DNA from 2 places in the Streptomyces sp. SID14515 genome. Region 1 is predicted to be linked to the other one. Evidence: riboswitches for the same ligand, from Rfam matches in the RefSeq annotation. Region 1 holds a riboswitch; the other holds the start of a gene.

Region 1 (5,784 bases):
GGGTGACCAGCCTGTTCCCGTTCCTCTTCTTCCTGCCGCTGCGCTTCCCGGCCTGGATCGTGCTGGTCTTCTGGTTCGCCCTGCAGTGGGCGGCGGCGCAGGGGGCGGGCAGCGGGCCCGGGGTGGCGTATCTGGCGCATGTGGCCGGGTTCGCGGTCGGGTTCCTGTACGCCTGGGTGCGTTACCGGGGTGGGGCTAAGGTGAAGGCTCCAGCCACGGCCACCGAGGGAGACAGCCAGCCGTGATCACCGCGATCGTGCTCATCAAGACCAGCGTGGACCGGATTCCGGAGATCGCCGAGGCCATCGCCGCGCTGGACAGCGTCAGCGAGGTCTTCTCCGTCACCGGCACCTACGACCTGATCGCCATGGTCCGGGTCGCCAGGCACGACGACCTCGCCGATGTCATCCCCGGCCGGATCAGCAAGATCCCCGGCGTCGAGGGCACCGACACCCATGTGGCGTTCCGTACGTACTCCCAGCACGACCTGGAAGCGGCCTTCGCCATCGGCCTCGACGCGTAGGCGCACCGGCGACGCACCTCGGCCGGGGGCAGGCGGCGTGCCTGCCCCCGGCCGAGGTGCTTCACGAGGCCCGCTCAGACCTGGGCGGCCTCGCCGCGGTCCGGGACGCAACGGCCGTCCTCGGTACGGTACTTCCACTGCGCGCCCTCGCGGACCAGCTCGGAGACCGCGCGCAGGAACCGGTCGATGTGCTCGTCGGGCGTACCGGCGCCGAAGCTGACACGGATCGCGTTGAGCGAGCGCTCGCCCGGCTCGGCCTCCGGTGCGCCGCACTCGCCCGGGTCCTGCGGGTCGCTGCCGAGCAGGGTGCGCACCAGCGGGTGGGCGCAGAAGAGACCGTCGCGGACGCCGATGCCGTATTCGGCGGAGAGCGCGGCGGCGAAGTGCGAGCTGTTCCAGCCGCGCACCACGAAGGAGATGACGCCGACCCGGGGCGCGTCGTCGCCGAACAGCGAGAGCACCTGCACCTCGGGCACCGCGGCCAGACCCTCGCGGACCCGGCCCACCAGCTCCTGCTCCCGGGCGACCAGGCCCTCGAAGCCCGCCTCGGTCAGGGCCTTGCAGGCGGAGGCGATGGAGTAGACGCCGATGACGTTGGGCGAACCGGCCTCGTGGCGGGCGGCCGTGGTGTGCCAGTCGACGTCCACGCCGCCGTCGGCGCGCCGGGCGACCTTGCGGGAGGCGCCGCCGCCGGCGAGGTACGGCTCGGCCGCCTGCAGCCAGTCGGCGCGGCCGGCCAGGACCCCGGAGCCGAACGGCGCGTACAGCTTGTGGCCGGAGAACGCGACCCAGTCGACGTCCAGTTCGGCGATGTCCACCGGGTGGTGCGGGGCGAGCTGGGCGGCGTCCAGGACGATGCGGGCGCCGTGCGCGTGGGCGGCGGCGGCCAGTTCCTTCACCGGCCACAGCTCGCCGGTCACGTTGGAGGCGCCGGTGACGCAGACGAGGGCGGGACCGTACGGGTCGCGGTCGGCCAGCGCGCGCTCCAGCGTCTCGACGGCCTGGGCCGGGGTGCGGGGCGCGTTGAGGTAGGTGACCTGGGCGTCGCGCCAGGGCAGCAGGGAGGCGTGGTGCTCGGTCTCGTACACGAAGACCTGGCAGTCGGCGGGGATCGCGGCGGCCAGCAGGTTGAGGGAGTCGGTGGTGGAGCGGGTGAAGACCACCTGGTCCTCGGCGCGGCAGCCGAGGAACTCCGCGACCGTGCGCCGGCTGTTCTCGAAGAGGTCGGTGGAGAGCTGCGAGAGGTAGCCGGCCCCGCGGTGGACGCTGCCGTAGTACGGGGCGTACGCGGCGACGTCGTCCCAGACCCGCTGGAGGGCCGGGGCGCTGGCGGCGTAGTCGAGCGCGGCGTAGGTGACCTCACCGCCGGTGACGAGCGGAACAGTGACGTCCTGGCCCAGAACGGGCAGCGGGGCACAAACCGACGAGTCGAGGGCAGCGGTGGAGACAGACATGGCGAACTCCCGTAACAGGCAGGCGAAATCCACGCGCCCGCGGATACGCGGCGGCGCGGAGGAGGAAGGAAAAAAGGTGCGCTGAAGGAGGGCGGTCAGCCCTAGCGCATTCGCTTGCTCACAAGAGGCTCCCTAGGGACCAGGACCCCGGGGGCTGGCATCCGCTGGATGCCGAGGGGCCCGCGCTTGCCGCAGACCTCGCTGCCTACGGCCTGGTCTTCACCCGGGGCACCCCGCCACGGACGGAGGGTTGCCGGACAGCGGGCCGGGGCCGTAGTCGCTGTCACTCATGACCTGCGCAGCATCTTGCCATACGTATGCACACGCGCAAGGGCGCAGTCCGGCATCCGGACTGCGCCCTGCGTCACACCGTGTGCTCCGGAGGTGCCTCTCCGGCGCGCTCAGGCGTTGCTGGCCGCGATCCAGCGCTCCAGCGCACGCTTGGCGGCTCCGGAGTCGATGGCCTCGGCCGCCACCGTGATCTTCGCCGCGAGCTGCTCGGTCAGCGTGCCGGGGCCCGGGTCCAGGGCGACCAGGGCCGCCGCCGAGTTGAGCAGCACCGCCTCGCGTACCGCGCCGCCCTCGCCCTCCAGCAGGCGGCGGGCCACATCGGCGTTGTACGAGGCGTCGGCGCCGCGCAGCGCCTCGACGGGGACGATGGGCAGCCCGACGTCGCGCGGGTCGAAGGGCTCCTCGCGGACCGCGCCGTCGCGGACCACCCAGACCCGGGAGGTGGCGGTGGTGGTCAGCTCGTCGAGCCCGTCGTCGCCGCGGAAGACCAGCGCCGAGTTGCCCCGGTCGGCCAGCACGCCCGCGACGATGGGCGCCATCCGGGCGTCGGCGACGCCGACCGCCTGGGCGCGGACCTGGGCCGGGTTGGTGAGGGGGCCCAGGATGTTGAACGTGGTCTGCGCGCCGAGTTCCTTGCGGGCCTTGGCGGCGTACCGCAGGGCGGGGTGGAACTTCACGGCGAAGCAGAAGGTGATGCCCGCCTGTTCGGCGACCTCGACCACCCGCCGCGGGGTCAGCTCCAGGTTGACGCCGAGCTTCTCCAGTACGTCGGAGGAGCCGCTCGCGGAGGAGGCGGCGCGGTTGCCGTGCTTGACGACCTTGGCGCCGGTGCCGGCGATGACGATCGCGGACATGGTCGAGATGTTGACCGTCTTGGCGAGGTCGCCGCCGGTGCCGACGATGTCAACGGTGCGGCCCGGCACCTGGATGGTGTTGGCGTGGGCGTACATCGCGCGGACCAGTCCGGTGACCTCGTCGACGGTCTCGCCCTTGGCCCGCAGCGCGACGGCGAACCCGGCGATCTGCGCGTCGGTGGCCTCGCCGCTCATGATGCGGTCCATGGCCCAGGCGGTCTCCTCGGAGCTGAGGTTCTCGCCGCGCAGCAGGGGGTTCAGGAGGCCGGGCCAGGAGTGGGCCGCCACGCTGTCGCCGCCGTTCGGGGTCACAACGTTCATGGTCCGCTCCAGGGTCCACAGCCGGTCAGGAAAGATGGCTCCACCCTATCCAGCCGGGGGGACCGCGAAGAGCCCCGTCCATCGAATGGACGGGGCTCTCACGGTGGCGATCAGGTCAGGCGATCAGTGGTGGCCGTGGCCCTCGCTGATCTCCTTGTACTCCTCGGGGGTGGCCTTGGGAATCTGGTTCCCCTCGGCGAAGTACCCCTTGCTGAGCTTGGCGCGCAGCTTCTGCACCGGGGAGATCTTGCGCTTGACGCCGTTCTCGTCGACCGCGGGGCCGAGTTCGAGCGGCTGGTACTGCTCGTGCGCCGTGAGCGTGTGCAGCTGCTCGGGGCTGAGCGGCTCGTGGATCTCGACGAACTCACCGTGCGGCAGGCGCTTGATGATGCCGCTCTCGCGACCGTGCAGCACCTTCTCCCGGTCGCGGCGCTGGAGGCCGAGGCAGATCCGCTTGGTGACGATGAACGCGATGACCGGTCCGAGGAAGAAGAAGATCCGGACGAACCAGGTGATCGAGTTGATCGACAGGTGGAAGTGCGTGGCCCACAGGTCGTTGCCGCCGCCGATGAGGCCGACGAAGTACGCCGTGATCCAGGCGACGCCGAAGCCCGTACGGGTCGGGGCGTTGCGCGGGCGGTCCAGGATGTGGTGCTCGCGCTTGTCGCCGGTGATCCAGGACTCGATGAACGGGTAGAGCGCGATGACACCGAGCACCAGGCCGAAGGCGACCAGCGGGATGAACACGCCCAGGACGAGCGTGTGGCCCCACAGGTTGATCTCCCAGCCCGGCATCACACGCACCAGACCTTCGGCGAAGCCCATGTACCAGTCGGGCTGGGCGCCGGTGGACACCTGGTCGACGCGGTACGGACCGAGCGCCCAGATCGGGTTGATCGTGGCGATGGCCGAGATGACCGCGATGACGCCGAAGACGAGGAAGAAGAACCCTCCGGCCTTCGCCATGTACACGGGCAGCAGCGGCATGCCGACGACGTTCTTGTTGGTCCGGCCGGGACCCGCGAACTGCGTGTGCTTGTGGTAGAAGACCAGGATCAGGTGCGCCACCAGCAGGCCGAGCATGATGCCCGGCAGCAGCAGGATGTGGATCGAGTAGAACCGGGCCACGAAGTCGTGGCCGGGGAACTCGCCGCCGAACAGGAACATCGAGATGTACGTACCGACGATCGGCACGGACAGGATCGCGCCCTGGGTGAAGCGGACACCCGTACCGGAGAGCAGGTCGTCCGGGAGGGAGTAGCCGGTGAACCCGGTGAACATGCCGAGCACGAACAGCAGGAAGCCGAAGAGCCAGTTGATCTCGCGCGGCTTGCGGAAGGCGCCCGTGAAGAAGACGCGCATCATGTGCACGAACATGCCGGCCAGGAAGATCAGCGCGGCCCAGTGGTGGATCTGCCGGACGAGCAGACCACCGCGGACCTCGAAGCTGATCTTCAGGGTCGAGGCGTAGGCCTCGGACATCCGGATGCCCTGCATGGGCTCGTACGGACCGTGGTAGACGATCTCGCCCATGCTCGGCTGGAAGAACAGCGTCAGATACACACCCGTGAGGATGATGATGATGAAGCTGTAGAGGCAGACCTCACCGAGCATGAAGGACCAGTGGTCCGGGAAGATCTTGCGCATGTTGGCCTTGGCCAGGCCGTAGATGCCCAGTCGGCCGTCCGCCCAGTCGGCCACCCGCTCGCCGGCCGGAGCCTTGCGTCCGCTCGCCGGTTCGGCGGCCGAGGGGTTCGTTGTCGCAGTACTCATCCGCGCTCCCAGAAGGCAGCACCGACGGGCTCGTCGAAGTCGCCGAGCGCCTCGAGGTTGCCCTCGCTGTTGACACCGATCCGCAGCTGCGGAAGGGGGTGGCCGGCCGGACCGAAGATGACGCGAGCGCCGTCGGAGAGGTCGAAGGTGGACTGGTGGCACGGGCAGAGCACGTGGTGCGTCTGCTGCTCGTACAGGCTGATCGGGCAGCCGACGTGGGTGCAGATCTTGGAGAACGCGACGATGCCCTCGTGGGCCCAGGCCAGCTGGCGCTTGTCCTTGATGTCGTCCGGCTCGATGCGGACGATCATCAGGGCCGCCTTGCCCATCTGCGTCTGGAAGTCGTGCGACTCCGGGTCGAGACCCTCGGGCATGGCGAAGGCCAGGGACCCGACGGTGATGTGCTCGGGGCGCAGCGGCTTCATCGTGTTCATGTTGATGAGCTGCTTGCCCTCCGCCCAGAGGGTGTTGCGGAGCTTCTTCTCCGGCAGCGGACCGAGGTCGCGCAGCAGGACCACACCGGAGAGCGGCACCAGGGCCAGCGCACCGAACATGGTGTTGCGGATCA
Region 2 (5,784 bases), on a different contig from region 1:
GGGCGACGACCTCGGGGACCTGGCCGCGTTCGCCGCGGTGGAGAAGCTGCGGAGCGAGGGCCCGGACGGCATCCCGGGCCTCCTGGTGTGCAGCGGCAGCGCCGAGGTGCCCGAACTGGCCGAGCGCGCGGACCTGTCGGTGCCCGGCCCGGCCGCCGTCGTCGCGTTCCTGGCGGCCCTGGCCGAGCGGATCTGAGGCGGGGCCGGGGGCCTCGGCTCGCACCAGCCGCAGCGGCGGACCCGAGCCGGGTCAGGGGATCAGCTCATACCTGCCGCAGCGGCGGATCCGAGCCGGGCCGGCGGACTCCGGCTGGCACCTGCCGCGCGGCGGATCTGAGCGGGGCCGGGGGCCTCGGCTCGCACCAGCCGCAGCGGCGGACCCGAGCCGGGTCAGGGGATCAGCTCATACCTGCCGCAGCGGCGGACCCGACCCGAGCCGGTTCAGGGGCCGGCTCACACCTGTCGCAGCGCCTCCAGCTGGTCCAGGAACCACTGCTGCGGCGGCAGCGCGGTCGCCGCCTCGGCCAGTCGCTTCGTCCGGCCGGACCGCTCGTCGCCGCTCATCGTCAGCGCCTCGTGCAGGGCCTCCGCCGTGCCCGTCACGTCGTACGGGTTCACCACGATCGCGTCCTCGCCCAGCTCCTCGTACGCCCCGGCCTCCCGCGACAGCACCAGCGCGCAGCCGTGGTCGGAGACGACGGGGATCTCCTTGGCGACCAGGTTCATACCGTCGCGGATCGGGTTGACCAGCGCCACGTCCGCCAGCCGGTACGCGGCCAGCGAGCGGGCGAAGTCGTCCTTGACGTGGAGGACGACCGGGGTCCAACTCTCCGTGCCGTACGACGCGTTGATCTCCGTGGCCAGAGTCTGCACCGCCGCCGTGTAGTCCCGGTAGACGGCGAGGTCCTGGCGGGAGGGGTAGGCGAAGGCGATGTGCACGACGCGCTCGCGCCATTCCGGGTGGGCGTCCAGCAGGGTCCGGTACGCGTGCAGGCCGCGCACGATGTTCTTGGACAGCTCGGTCCGGTCCACCCGGACGATGGTCTTCCTGTCCTCGCCCACCTGCTCCCGCAGCGCCGCCATCCGCTCGTCCACGTCCGCCTCGTGCGAGCGCCGGCGCAGGAAGTCCGCGTCGGCCCCGAGGCCGTGCACCCCGACCCTGGTCCGGCCGGTTCCGCCCAGGATCTCCGTACAGCAGCCGATGAACGCGTCCGCCCAGCGGCGGGTGTGGAACGCGGCCCGGTCCGCGCCGAGGATGCCGCGCAGCAACTGCTCGGCGATGTCGTCGGGCAGCAGCCGGAAGTAGTCGACGGGTGCCCACGGGGTGTGGCAGAAGTGGCCGATCCTGAGGTCCGGGCGCAGCTCGCGGAGCATGCCGGGCACCAGGGACAGGTGGTAGTCCTGCACGAGGACCGCCGCCCCGGGGCCCGCCTCCTCGGCCAGCGCCTCGGCGAAGGCCCGGTTGTACGTCTCGTACGAGGCCCACAGGCGGCGGAACTCGGCGTCGAAGACCGGCTCGACGGGCGTCTGGTAGAGCAGGTGGTGGACGAACCACAGCACCGAGTTGGCGATGCCGTTGTACGCGTCGGCGTGGATGCCGGCGTCGATGTCGAGCATCCGCACGCCCTCCTCGCCGACCCCGCGCCGCACCGCCTCGCGGTCGCCGTCGCCGAGGGCCGCGCAGACCCACAGCTTGTCGTCGACGGTGTTCAGCCCGGAGACGAGACCGCCCCCGCCGCGCTTGGCGTCGAGCGTCCCGTCCTCGCCGAGCGTGTACGAGACCGGGCCGCGGTTGGACGCGACGAGGACCTGGGCGGTGGCGGCGGCTGCGGACGTGGGTTCGGCGTGCTCGGAGACCATGTAGCGGAACCTAGCCCGTCAGGGAAGCCGCCAAACGCCTCAGCGCTCCATGCGGCCTCCGCGACCCCGTATCCGCGACCCCGTATCCGCGCCCCTCACGCCGCGTGGCGCTCCGCGTACTCCGCGATCTCCCGCATCGGCGGCCGCTCCTCCGTGTCGACCGCATGGGTACGGGGCACGAAGCCCTCCTCGCCGCGCTCGAACTGGGTCAGCGCGGGCCGCACCAGATGGCCCCGGGAGAGCCGCAGCTGCGCCGTGCGGTAGATCGCCGCCGCCATCCGGCCCAGCGCCTGCCCGTCCTGGTGGCGGTGTTTGCGGACGCCGACGTCGACCTGGCCCAGCGCGTCCAGGCCCACCGTGTGCAGCGCGTCGACCAGCAGGCCCAGCTCCACTCCGTAACCGACCGGGAACGGCAGCCGCTCCAGCAGGGACCGCCGTACCGCGTACTCGCCGCCCAGCGGCTGCACGAATCCGGCCAGCTGCGGCCAGTGCAGATTGAGCAGCGGGCGTGCCACCAGTTCGGTGACCCGACCACCCTGACCTGCGCTGTCGCCGAGCGGTCGGTCATACATCGCCTTGACGAACTGGACGGCCGGATCGGTGAGCAGCGGTCCGACCGTGCCCGAGACGAAGTCCGCCGAGAAGTCCTTGAGGTCGGCGTCCACGAAGCAGACGATCTCGCCGCCGGTCACCAGGAGCGACCGCCACAGCACCTCGCCCTTGCCGGGCAGGGCCGGGATCCGGGGCAGGATCGCGTCCCGGTGGACCACCCGGGCGCCCGCCGCCCGGGCCACGGCGGCGGTGGCGTCGGTGGAGCCGGAGTCGATCACCACGAGCTCGTCGACCAGCCGGACCTTCTCCATCAGCTCCCGGCGGATCGTCGCCACGATCGCGCCGACCGTGGCCTCCTCGTTCAGCGCGGGCAGCACGACGCTCACCGACGTACGGTGCGGATCGGCGTCCCGGGCGTCGGTGAGCCGGTTCAGCGGGCGGTCGCCGGACGACCAGGAACGCCTGGTCAGCCAGCGTTCCACCTCTTCGAGCACGGTCGGCACTCCCTGTGTGTGATCCATCTCGCGGTTCGGACGACTATCTCAACGGTCCGATGCTTCGGTTACAGTCTTGAACAACGCGTATGGCCGTCGCATGTCGGGGTCGGACCGCACATAAACGCCTGGATCGAAGATCCAGCGCCATAGAGCTCATCCAGAGGGACTGAGGGAACGGCCCGTTGAAGTCCCGGCAACCCTCCTGCCGACCGCGAGGTCACGGTGGGGAAGGTGCCAATTCCGTCTTGTGGCGAAATGCGTCGCAAGGAAGATGAGGAGAAAGGGCCTCCGCCATCATGGCTGTTCAGACCGTTGCAGGTAATGCCACCACCGCCCCCGTGGACCTCGGTCCCGCCGCGGCGCTTTCCTGCCGCGAGTGCGGCGAGCGTTTCGAGCTCGGCCCCCTTTTCGCCTGTGCGTCCTGTTTCGGACCGCTGGAAGTGGCCTACGACCTGCCCACCGGCTCCCCGGAGGAGCTGCGGAAGCGCATCGAGGCCGGTCCGAACAACATCTGGCGTTACGCACCGCTGCTGCCGGTGCCCTCCGACGTCGCGGAGAAGCCCAACATCAACCCCGGCTTCACCAAGCTGGTCAAGGCCGACAACCTCGCCCGTGAGCTGGGCGTCACCGGCGGCCTGTACGTGAAGGACGACTCCGGCAACCCGACGCACTCCTTCAAGGACCGCGTCGTCGCGATCGCCGTCGAGGCCGCCCGCGCCTTCGGCTTCACCACCCTCTCCTGCTCCTCCACGGGCAACCTGGCCGGAGCCGTCGGCGCCGCCGCCGCCCGGGCCGGACTGCGCTCCTGCGTGTTCATCCCGCACGACCTGGAGCAGGGCAAGGTCGTCATGGCCGCGGTGTACGGCGGTGAACTGGTCGGCATCGAGGGCAATTACGACGACGTCAACCGCTTCTGCTCCGAGCTCATCGGCGACCCGCTCGGCGAGGGCTGGGGCTTCGTCAACGTCAACCTCCGCCCGTACTACGGCGAGGGCTCCAAGACGCTGGCGTACGAGATCTGCGAGCAGCTCGGCTGGCGGCTGCCCGACCAGATCGTCATCCCGATCGCGTCCGGCTCCCAGCTCACGAAGATCGACAAGGGGCTCCAGGAGCTGATCAAGCTCGGCCTCGTCGAGGACAAGCCCTACAAGATCTTCGGCGCCCAGGCCGAGGGCTGCTCCCCGGTCTCCGCCGCCTTCAAGGCCGGCCACGACGTCGTACGGCCCCAGAAGCCGAACACCATCGCCAAGTCGCTGGCCATCGGCAACCCGGCCGACGGCCCGTACGTCCTGGACATCGCCCGCCGCACCGGCGGCGCGGTGGAGGACGTGAACGACGAGCAGGTCGTCGACGCGATCAAGCTGCTGGCGCGCACCGAGGGCATCTTCGGCGAGACGGCGGGCGGGGTGACGCTCGGTGTGACGAAGAAGCTGATCGAGGCCGGCGTCATCGACCCGACGCTCACCACGGTCGTCCTGAACACCGGCGACGGGCTCAAGACGCTCGACGCGGTCTCCGCGACCTCGCAGGCCACGGCGACCATCAAGCCGAGCCTGGACGCGTTCCGCGCCGCGGGCCTCGCCTCCGCCTGACCACCCCCGACAGCAGGAAGAGAAGGGCACCCACCATGAGCGTCAAGGTCCGCATCCCCACCATCCTCCGCACGTACACGGGCGGCCAGGCCGAGGTCCCGGCGGAGGGCGCGAAGCTCTCCGAGGTCATCGAGTCCCTGGAGAAGGACCACCCGGGCATCGCCGCCCGCGTCCTGGACGACCAGGGCAAGCTGCGCCGCTTCGTGAACGTGTACGTCAACGACGACGACGTGCGCTTCGAGGGCGGCCTGGACGCGGCCACGCCGGACGGCGCGGGCGTCTCGATCATCCCCGCGGTCGCCGGCGGCTGCTGAACCGCCCGGGGCCGCTCCACGGCGGCCTCCACCGCACCTCTGTGTGACCACAGTTGCCCCCTCCGCGAGAGAAGCGGAGGGGGCAATTCTGCATGGTTGAGCACGGTACAGTTGGGGAAGCCCCATCCGCTGCCCGTGCCGCCCGCATATGAGAATGCGCCCGGCCCCGATAAGAAGCAGCCAAAGTGCGTGAACCTCTTGCGGCATAAGTGCCCTTTGCCTGGCCCGACTTGCCCGTAAATCTCAGCAAACCCGCATATTCGCGTGTTCTCCCGCGCCCAGAATTCTCGTCCGACTGACCTGTTGCAGAGGGCAGTTGGGCGGATACATTCGGCCGCGGTCGACGCGCTGCGGCGCCGCACACCCTCTCCTGTCGGAGGGTGAGTTCCGACCCGGGTCCGCGAAGTGCGGTCCCGTGCAAGGGCCAGTAATAGGGGAGTTAGGCATGGCTCAGGGCACCGTCAAGTGGTTCAACGCGGAGAAGGGGTACGGCTTCATCGCGGTCGACGGTGGTGCGGATGTTTTCGTCCACTACAGCGCGATCCAGATGGACGGGTACCGCACCCTCGAAGAGGGTCAGCGAGTTGAATTCGAGATCTCGCAGGGCCAGAAGGGGCCCCAGGCCGACATGGTCAAGCTCGCCGTCGGCTGAGCTCGGCGCGGTCGTCCGACGACACCACTCACGCACGTAGGGCCCGAACCCCGGATCAGGGGTTCGGGCCCTACGCGCGTCCGGTGGCCCGGTCCGGTGGCCGGTGGCCCGGCCCGGGGGGCGCGCCGCCGACCCGTATCCGGGGCGCGCCGCCGTCCACATCCGATGGCCGCCGCTGTCCACATCCGACGAGGGACGCTTGCACTCGCAGGGGTCGAGTGCTAATCATTGGCATTAGCACTCTCCAGGTGAGAGTGACAGAAACTTGGACCGGGCCGGTGAGGCCCGCAGGCGCGGTGGGGCAAGGAACCACCACG

Evidence for each region. Region 1 has a riboswitch for S-adenosylmethionine ahead of G3I54_RS13125 (aminotransferase class V-fold PLP-dependent enzyme). Riboswitches for the same ligand answer to the same signal wherever they lie in the genome.
Region 2: another riboswitch for S-adenosylmethionine. It lies ahead of thrC (threonine synthase); the one in region 1 lies ahead of G3I54_RS13125 (aminotransferase class V-fold PLP-dependent enzyme).

The regions. Positions count from the first base shown of each region.
Region 1 covers NZ_JAAGMH010000067.1:53,226-59,009, forward strand. The annotation lists gene G3I54_RS13115 (rhomboid family intramembrane serine protease) at 1-245, shown strand, start outside; gene G3I54_RS13120 (Lrp/AsnC ligand binding domain-containing protein) at 242-523, shown strand; gene G3I54_RS13125 (aminotransferase class V-fold PLP-dependent enzyme) at 598-1,977, opposite strand; SAM riboswitch class IV at 2,155-2,272, opposite strand; gene trpD (anthranilate phosphoribosyltransferase) at 2,379-3,443, opposite strand; gene G3I54_RS13135 (cytochrome bc complex cytochrome b subunit) at 3,567-5,216, opposite strand; gene G3I54_RS13140 (Rieske 2Fe-2S domain-containing protein) at 5,213-5,784, opposite strand, start outside.
Region 2 covers NZ_JAAGMH010000120.1:112,043-117,826, reverse strand. The annotation lists gene otsB (trehalose-phosphatase) at 1-196, shown strand, start outside; gene G3I54_RS28325 (trehalose-6-phosphate synthase) at 454-1,860, opposite strand; gene G3I54_RS28320 (glucosyl-3-phosphoglycerate synthase) at 1,956-2,906, opposite strand; SAM riboswitch class I at 3,060-3,187, shown strand; gene thrC (threonine synthase) at 3,206-4,501, shown strand; gene G3I54_RS28310 (MoaD/ThiS family protein) at 4,537-4,815, shown strand; gene G3I54_RS28305 (cold-shock protein) at 5,261-5,467, shown strand.